DNA from 3 places in the Liquorilactobacillus hordei DSM 19519 genome. Region 3 is predicted to be linked to each of the others. Evidence: predicted binding sites of a transcription regulator. Region 3 holds the regulator's gene; each other region holds the start of a gene.

Region 1 (3,290 bases), 270 kb from region 3:
TTGCATAACCTAATTCAAAGGCTCCACCATCATCGGGAAAACTTGGCAAATATAGCATCAGACATAAATCTGCCCCAATAATTCCTTCAATATCGGAATTGAAGGTCCGAGCTTGCCATTCAACATCGTGCAATAATTCTGGATGTTCAGCAACATCTAGACCTTTATATTGAAAATCAAGCGGAAAATGTGAATATTTTCTTGAAATACTTGGATTAATCTCAATTGCCGTCAATCCTTTTTTCAAATGTTCCCGTTGTTGCTCATTAAACCACGAACAACCAATATAGACTCTCACAGGTGGTAACGGTAAATCATTAACTTTCTCCCCTAATGCGAATTCGTTGTTGAATTGTGCCATTAAAATACTCCTTCAATTTTAAAATAAATTTATTGTACAGTCATCTTATCATATTTGACAAATAGTAAGCTAGGGAATGATATATGAATTGCAAAATTCAAGAATTAATGTGAAATTACAAATATAGCGTGTTTTACTCTAAACATCTTTAGGAGCAAACAGAAACTTTTGACTTATAAATTATATTTACCTGACATAAAAACTAAATTTTAATTTGTGATTCAACCTTTTCTCAATTTATATACTTACAACCAACACCGTTAGTTTTAATCAATTGAATAACATTCACTAAAAACTAAGTCAATACCTTAAGAAAGGCTTACAGATATTGAGTTATATGCACTTTAACGTTATAATTAACGGAGCAATCATACTGATTGGAGACAATAAATAGATGACTAAAAAAATTTCTATCATAGTACCTTGTTTTAATGAGCAAGAAACAATTCCGTTATTCTACCAAGCAGTCAATGCTCTTATACCCCAACTAAGAGATTATACTCTAGAGTATATTTTCATTGATGATGGTTCAAGTGACAATACACTCCTAGAATTGCAAAATCTGAATAAAGATAATCCCCAAAACGTTCATTTCGTTTCATTTTCCAGAAATTTCGGTAAAGAAGCTGCCCTTTATGCAGGTCTTCAAACAGCTACGGGGGATTTAGTCGCTGTTATGGATGTTGACTTACAGGATCCACCTGAGCAACTTCCATTAATGCTTTCAGGAATTTTAGATGAAGGTTATGAAATCGTCGGAACTCGTAGGGTTAACCGCAAGGGAGAACCGCCTATCCGTTCGTTTTTCTCCATTCTCTTTTATAAATTGATGAGTAAAATTTCTGATGTTCCAATGATTCAAGGTGTCAGAGATTATCGCTTGATGACACGCAAAGTTGTTGACTCAATTCTTGAGATGAGTGAGTACAATCGATTTTCAAAAGGTATTTTTAATTGGATTGGCTTTAAAACCAAATATTTAGAATATGAGAATCGTGATCGTGTAGCTGGTAATACCTCCTGGTCATTCTGGAAACTTTTTCGTTATTCAATTGAAGGTATTGTGAACTTTTCTGAGGTTCCTTTGTTAATTGCCTCTTTCGCGGGCTTTTTCACTTTTGCGTTATCCATTCTTTTTATGCTCTTTATCATTGCCCGTAAAATCTTTTATGGCGGAAGTGTAAATGGGTGGGCCTCACTTGTTACGATAATTGTTGGGTTGGGCGGAGTACAATTATTCTGCCTAGGAATTGTCGGTAAATATATTGGTAATATCTATTTAGAAGTAAAAAATAGACCTTTATATATAGTTAAAGAAAAAAAATAACTTATTGGTTAATGTTGGTAGTTGAATTAAATATTTGTTTAAAAAACAGAGCAAGAATAAAATCTTGGTCTGTTTTTTTTGATTCCATATAAATATATACACCTACTCTATCTTCATATAACTTCTAAATAATTTTGAACCTCCTTACCACTACAGATTAGGATTACAGGAAAGTTTTTATTCTCAACCTACCTTTCTATTTTTTATATTCTTGATAAAACGAACATATGTTTGTATAATAAAAAAGGAGGTGCAATATGAATTATCAAGATGAACCTCATGGAGTATTCTTCATGATTGATAATAAATCTTTCTATGCAAGTGTTGAAAGTATTCAACGCGGCCTGAATCCGCTTAAATCTGTTCTGGTAGTAATGTCTGAACAAAAGAATACAAATGGTGGTCTCGTCCTCTCGTCTTCTCCAAGTGCGAAATTACTTTTTAATATTAAAAATGTAGATCGCCGATATGACCTCCCTGATGATCCAAGATTATTGGTTGTTCCTCCAAGAATGAATTTATATATCAACAAAAATTTATTAATTAATAAAATTTTTAATCGTTTTGTTGCAGAAACCGATTTATACCCTTATTCGATTGATGAATCCATCCTTGATTTAACTCATTCTTGGAAACTCTTTGGTTCTTCACCGCTTGAAGTTGCACAATTGATCCAACAGACCGTTCGTAAAGAAACTGGACTCTATACTACTATTGGTATCGGAGAAAATCCTATTCAGGCCAAATTAGCACTTGATATCTATGCAAAAAAGTCAGCTTCGTTAATATCTGAAGTCAATTATGAAACTTTTGGGGCTAAATTTTGGAATATTAATGAGTTAACATCATTTTGGAGTATAGGCAAGCGAACTGCCAAAAGATTGAAAAGCCTTGATATTAATAATCTATTTGATTTGGCACATACTAATCCTTTTAGGTTAAAAAAAGAGCTTGGAATTATTGGAACACAATTATTTGCGCTGGCTTGGGGGATCGACCGCAGCAAACTATCTGAGTTTCTAAATGTTCAAAATCCCAGTATCGGTAATTCTCAAGTTTTACCACGAGATTATATAAAAGGTTCTGAAATTGAGGTTGTTATCAAAGAAATTGGGCAACAAGTGGCGGCTCGAGTTAGACATAGTGGTAAAGTTGTGGGATGTGTTCATTTAAGAATTGGCTTTTCACTAAGTAACATTGAACATAATTACAGTGGTTTTGCCCATGAATTAAAAATCTTACCGACAGATGACAATCAATTGTTAATTGAGCAATTATTATTTATATTTCATAGCTTTTGGCAAGGAGAACCTGTTCGTCATATTTCTGTTTCCTACAGCCAATTAAGCCCCAAAATCGGCGATCAGTTAAATCTCTTTGAAAATACCGACTCGCAGCTTAAAAAAATTGTTTTTAATCGTCTAATTGATCAAATTCGTGAACAGTTCGGAATAGAAGCAATCATGTATGCAAATAGCTTACTGAAAGGTGGCACTTTCATTCAACGACAAAGTCTTGTGGGCGGACATAATGGAGGAAATTCATTTGAATAATTCAGTGCAAGAAGCACAGTATGTTTTAAAACAAGTAAATAAATACTTT
Region 2 (3,290 bases), 520 kb from region 3:
CTTGCAGTTACCGGAGTGAAGGACCATGGTGATTTGTTACGCATTTCTGAAGAAAGAACTGTCGATGGTAAGTCCGTAACTACTAGTGAAGTTGGTGGAACTGCAGCATTCTTGGTCAGTGATCTTTCAACAGGTGTAGTTGGAGATGTGATTTACGTCGATAAGGGAGTACATCTTATTTAATTTGCTAATCTAAAAAGTTGCTGAACACTTGTTTTATCAAAAAATTGCAAGTACACTATTAACAGGATGCAACAAGTATAGATGAAAGCGGTGCTAGCTATTATGGAAATTGAACAAAAAGCGCTCTTTGTTATTTTTGGTGGAACAGGTGATCTTGCCAAACGTAAGCTTTATCCTTCACTTTTTCAATTGTACAAAAAAGGAATTTTACAAGATAATTTTGCAGTAATTGGCACTGCTAGGCGGCCATGGACTGATGAACATTTACAAGAAGTTGTAAGGACATCAATTGCAAGTAATGATGAATCGCAAAAACAAATTGATGAATTTGTAAGACATTTCTATTATCAATCACACAATGTTAATGATACAGAGCATTATGTAACTCTACGCGAATTGGCAGAAAAATTGGACTTAAAGTATCAAATTAATGGTAACCGTCTATTTTATCTGGCTATGTCTCCGCGTTTCTTTGGAACAATTGCACAGCACTTAAAGTCACAGAATATTGTGACAGATGAGGGATATAATCGAGTAATAGTTGAAAAACCATTCGGACGTGATTTTGAATCCGCAAAAGAACTGAATGATTCAATTAGTAAATACTTCCCAGAAGAAGCTTTTTTTAGGATTGATCATTATCTAGGCAAAGAAATGATTCAGAACATAATGGCACTGCGCTTTAGCAATAATTTATTCAGAGCTGTATGGAATAATCGCTATATAGATAATATCCAAATTACTTTAAGTGAAGCATTAGGTGTCGAGGAACGTGCAGGGTATTATGAGACGGCAGGAGCATTAAGAGATATGGTGCAGAATCATATTCTTCAAATCGTTTCCTTGCTTACAATGAATATGCCTGCTTCTTATTCGGAGTCTGATATTCGACGTGAGAAGATATATGCGCTTAAGTCACTGAAAAAGTATTCTCCTGCAAAGGTAGCTGAAAATTTTGTTAGAGCACAATATATTGGCAATGATGGACAAGTAGGATATCTACAAGAAAATGAAATTGCAGATGATTCAACCACAGAAACATTTGTTGCAGGCAAGCTTTTTGTCAACAATGAGAATTTTTCAGGTGTTCCGATTTACATCAGAACTGGTAAGCGTCTTACTCAAAAAACGACTAGAATAGATATTTCGTTCAAAGAAATGGAAACTAGTTTTTTTGACTCTAAAAAGCTTGGTCGCAATATTTTGACAATCAACGTTGAACCTGAGGGTCAGGTCTATTTGCAGACTAATATAAAGAAAATTGGTCAAGGCTTCGATTTGAAACCTAGTCGAATGGACCTACAGCTTAATAATGAAAATGAAGTTGTGCCAGAAGCATATGAAAAACTATTGTTGGATGCATTACTTGGAGATGCAACTAATTTTGCCCACTGGGAAGAAGTAGCTTATGCTTGGAAGTTTGTTGATTCTATTCGTGAAGCTTGGGATGCAGGTAATGGAGATTTGTCTGAGTACAAATGTGGCTCAATGGGGCCAAAAGAATCAGAAGATTTATTGAAACACGATGGAAACCACTGGGTATTCACCGGTGAATAAATAACTGAGTAGTGTGCCATAAGTTGGAAAATTTGAGTCTTAATTCGAAATTGCGAACATAGCGAGTAATTTGCTATGAGTAATTCGAGCTAAACGAAGAATTTAGACTTATGAAACGCATTTATCAGAAATAAATAAAAAGATGGGTCAAAATTTATTTGGCCCGTCTTTTTTATTTATTTGTAATCGAACGCTTGTTCCTGTATTATTTATAGTAAGATAAGATAGGAAAGATGGATGTTTTATGGTTGAACAACGGAAAATAATTCATGTTGATATGGATGCTTTTTACGCATCCATTGAAATGAGAGATAATCCTAAAATTAGAGAAAAAGCAGTTGTTATCGCAAAAAATCCTAGGCATACAGGAGGAAAGGGCGTTGTGGCAACTGCTAATTACATTGCACGGAGTAAGGGAATACATTCTGCAATGAGTGCACAACAAGCAATGGAATTATGTCCAGAAGCCATATTTGTGAAACCAGATTTTAAAAAATATCGGGCAGTTTCAGCTCAAATTCATGAGATATTTCACGAATATACAGATATAATTGAACCAATTGCCTTTGATGAAGCGTACCTTGATGTGACACAAAATAAAAAAGAAATCCATAATCCTTTAATTATTGCAAGAATGCTACAACAAGAAATATTTTCAAAAACCCATTTGACATCATCTACGGGAATTTCATACAATAAATTTCTTGCGAAAATGGCTTCTGATTACCATAAACCTGTGGGAACAACTTTAATTAGAGAAGAAGATGTACTATCTTTTTTGGCGCCTTTACCAATTGAAAAGTTTCGTGGTGTTGGGGTTAAGACAGCTAAAAAAATGCATGAGTTAGCTATTAATACAGGATTGGATTTACTAAAAAAGAGTGAGCTTGAGTTAATTGCGAATTTTGGAAAAATGGGAGAAGCATTTTTCCAACATGTCCGTGGAATTGATGAACGTCCTGTTGAGTGGAAAAGAGAGCGTAAGTCAATGGGAAATGAACGAACCTTTGCTCAGGCGTTAAAGAGTACTACCGAAGTTGAAGAAATGTTCAAATATTTAACAAATCTTTTAATTGACCAGCTGAGCAGGCGGCAACTACATGGTAAGACAATCGTGATAAAAGTTCGAAATAGTAATTTTGAAACTGTAACTAAAAGGCGAACCTTAGACAACTTTTATCAAAACAATCAAGAAACTTTAGTTTTTCATGCTTTACAATTATTTGATGAGGTTCAAAGTGAAGTTGATGTTCGACTACTGGGGCTAACTATGACAAATCTAGCACCCTTGCAATTTGAAAATATTGAATTGCCATTATGGCAGATGTGACCTATTTTGTATTTATCTGATTTTATCGGTATACTAAGGATATTAAAGTTTTTTTGATAAGGGGAGATATCAAATGCAGATTGTATGGCACGGACATTCTATTATTGAAATAATTACAGCAAATGAAACGAATATTTTAATTGATCCTTTTATTACTGGAAATGATTTGACTGACTTAAAGATCGCTGATTGTCATCCAGATTATATTCTTGTGACTCAT
Region 3 (3,290 bases):
CTATCTTAATAAGGAAAAGCTTCCTGAGGGCAATTATATACTTGTTGGTCCTCATCGTGCTTGGTTCGATATGATTTATTTTGCACTAGGTGCGGCTCCCAAGAAGTTCTCATTTATGGCAAAGGAAGAATTATTCAAAAATTCAATTTTGCGATATATTCTACTCCACGCCAATGCTTTCCCTGTTGACCGTAAGAATCCTGGTCCTTCTGTAATTAAGACGCCTGTTAACTGGCTAAAAAAACGTGACCTTTCATTAATTATGTTTCCTTCTGGAACCAGGCATTCGCAAAGCTTAAAAGGGGGGGTTTTGTTAATCGCACGTCTTGCAGGTGTACCAATTGTTCCTGCTGTATATCAAGGACCTACAACTATGAAGGATTTACTTAAAAGAAAAAAAGTTACAGTTGCTTTTGGTGATCCAATTACAATCAACTCGCGTAAAAAGCTAACAGATGAACAACAACAAATGATTCTTCAGGAAATAACTTCATCATTTAAAAAACTAGATACACAAATCAACCCTAATTATGTCTATATTGATAAAAGTAAATCCTAAAACTTAAAAAAGAAGTTCTGACCGAGTGATAGTTTCGGCAGAACTTCTTTTTTATTGAGTCATTTTAACTCTGGCTCATGCCACACATTTTATTTCTTGATGTTTTGTGACTTCATTGCGTTCATCATTTGATGAAGCTTTTTCTCAGAGGGTTTTTGGCCCATCTGGAGCATCATAGTCTTCAACATAGTTTCATTAATTGGCGGATTTTTCTTCAAATAGCTTTCCATATACTTACGGGCAGCGAAGAATCCACCAACAAAGCCTAAGACAAGCGCAAGGATAACGATTAATACCCAAATTGTGGTTGACATCACGAATTGCTCCTTTCATGTCGTTTCAAATAACAATTTTACACAATTATTAAGTAAAAATAAAGCTCAATCTTGTTCAATCGTCACGTAACCCTTTTTTTCTTTGAATTTCTTTGACCTTTTCAGGTGTCACTTCATTTCCTTCTTTATTAAACACCTGTAACATTTCGACATTACTGCGAAATGTTGCTCGAAATGCTGCCAAGTAATCCTCTCTTAAACTCTTTTGTTCAATCAATTCTTCTTTTGTAAGACCAATACTTTTTTTCTTCTTTGAAAGTTCATTAATGCGATTAATGAGTTTCTGTGGAATTTTACCAGCCATTTTATTACCTCACTGTCAATTATTATTCAATAAATTAATCATACATTAACAGATAATAATTTTCAAATAACTAAAGCGAACGCTTGTTTGTAATATATATATATTTGTGTTAAAGTTATCGTATTAATAATGTGATTGAGGTGCCGCAAATGACAAAAGCTTCCGAAAAAAGACAAATGGCTGTTCTACGTTTCATATATGAACGAGTCAATGAAAAAGGTTATCCACCCACGGTTCGTGAAATTTGCCAAGCTGTTGATTTATCGTCCACTTCTACGGTTCACGGTCATCTGGCACGGCTTGAAAAGAAAGGCTATCTCCAAAAAGATCCTACAAAACCAAGAGCAATTGAACTAACAGCTATCGGTTTAGAAGCATTGGGAATTGAAGAACATTCAGACTCGATTCCTATGCTTGGAACAGTTACAGCAGGTATGCCAATTCTTGCAGTCGAAGAAGCCTCAGAATACTTCCCATTACCACCAAACTTCAACTCCGCTGATAATCTCTTTATTCTAACCATTCGTGGTGAGAGTATGATTAATGCAGGAATATTGAACGGAGATCAAGTTATTGTTCGTAAACAGGAAAGTGCTGACAACGGCGAAATTGTAATCGCGATGAACGATGATGATGAAGCAACTTGCAAACGCTTCTTCAAAGAAGATACTTACTATCGCCTACAACCTGAAAACGATACAATGGCGCCAATCATTTTAGACTCGGTCGTAATCCTTGGAAAAGTTGTAGGTTTGTACCGAAACTTCATCTCGTAGATGGTAAGATTTATTATGTAACTGTACTACACAAATTGTCTCTCAAAAGCTTGTATTACAAATTAGCTTTTGAGAACTTTTTTGTATTATTGAAATTTATATCCTAACTTATTCATATTGAAAAAAACAAAGCAAATAGCTATAATGTCTTAAGATGATTCACACTAAACAAGTTAGTTACTACAATTGCAAGAAAACATAAATTATGTTTTCGCTACAAAATTATATAATGGAGATTTATTATGCCAACCTCACCTTTAATAAGCGTTATCGTTCCTGTATACAATGTTGCTCCCTTTCTTAGACGATGCCTTGATTCTATTATCAATCAAATTTATAAAAATATTGAAATAGTATTAGTCAATGATGGTTCAACTGATAATTCAGCAGAAATTTTGAATGAATATAAATTAAAAGATCCTAGAATAAAAATAATTCAGCAACGAAATGGTGGATTATCAAATGCAAGAAATACTGGAATTTCAAATTCCAAGGGAACATACATAACTTTTATCGATTCAGACGATTATGTTTCAAAAGACTACGTTTCTTATCTTTTGAGTCTTCTTCAAAAAAACAATTTCCAATCAAAATTAGCAATATGTTCATTAATGAATATATTCACGAAAACAAAAACTCAAAAGGATAATGGAAATGGACAAGAAGTTGTGCTTACAGGTAAGGAGTGCATTGAAAAAATGTGCTACCAAGATCTAGTTGATACTTGTGCTTATGCCAAGTTGGGGGCTCGGGAATTGTACGATAGTGTTAAATTTCCTGAAGGAATGCTCTTTGAAGATATTGCAACAACTTATAAATTATTTGACTTGTGTGATACTGTTTGTTGTGGTTTTCAGGCTAAATATTTTTATGTTATTCGTGAAGGCTCAATAGTTACGTCCAACTTTAGTACTAAGAAATTAGAGTTACTACCCATGACCGACAAAATGGCTAGCTATGTAAGTTCGAAATATCCTGAATTAGCACCGGCAACCCTTCGCCGGCAAGTTTATTCACGTTTCAGTACTTTAAATCAGATTTTAGCAGATTCAAGCGCTAACGTTCCAAGTCAAAAAAAGGCAATTCTAAATTATTTAAAACTTCATAAAAAGGATGTTTTAAGTAATCCCAAAACACCTCAAAGAGATCGAGTTGCCTACTTCTTTTTGAGTTTTGGAATATTAGTCTATAAGTATGCATGGAAATTTTATGAATTTTTAAAAACAACCAAAATATTAAATAAAGAAAGTTAAAAAAATGAAAATTTCAATTGTAATGTCAACCTATAATGGTGAAAAATTCGTAATAGAGCAGTT

The links. The regulator LexA, encoded in region 3, represses DNA repair genes until DNA is damaged. The targets are predictions, from matches to a motif close to CNAACANNTGTTNG.
Region 1: a site for LexA is predicted at 1,909-1,922, ahead of G6O70_RS07580 (Y-family DNA polymerase). Genes of this name have one in related genera too.
Region 2: a site for LexA is predicted at 1,928-1,941, ahead of dinB (DNA polymerase IV). Genes of this name have one in related genera too.

What each region holds. Positions count from the first base shown of each region.
Region 1 covers NZ_CP049303.1:1,320,548-1,323,837, reverse strand. Annotated here, with positions in the region: gene G6O70_RS07590 (nucleoside 2-deoxyribosyltransferase) at 1-361, opposite strand, end outside; gene G6O70_RS07585 (glycosyltransferase family 2 protein) at 756-1,688, shown strand; gene G6O70_RS07580 (Y-family DNA polymerase) at 1,946-3,241, shown strand; gene G6O70_RS07575 (hypothetical protein) at 3,234-3,290, shown strand, end outside.
Region 2 covers NZ_CP049303.1:1,068,850-1,072,139, forward strand. Annotated here, with positions in the region: gene fabI (enoyl-ACP reductase FabI) at 1-183, shown strand, start outside; gene zwf (glucose-6-phosphate dehydrogenase) at 265-1,740, shown strand; gene dinB (DNA polymerase IV) at 1,985-3,070, shown strand; gene G6O70_RS06360 (metal-dependent hydrolase) at 3,144-3,290, shown strand, end outside.
Region 3 covers NZ_CP049303.1:1,590,113-1,593,402, forward strand. Annotated here, with positions in the region: gene G6O70_RS08850 (lysophospholipid acyltransferase family protein) at 1-559, shown strand, start outside; gene G6O70_RS08855 (YneF family protein) at 649-873, opposite strand; gene G6O70_RS08860 (DUF896 domain-containing protein) at 950-1,198, opposite strand; gene lexA (transcriptional repressor LexA) at 1,348-1,974, shown strand; gene G6O70_RS08870 (glycosyltransferase family 2 protein) at 2,217-3,227, shown strand; gene G6O70_RS08875 (glycosyltransferase) at 3,232-3,290, shown strand, end outside.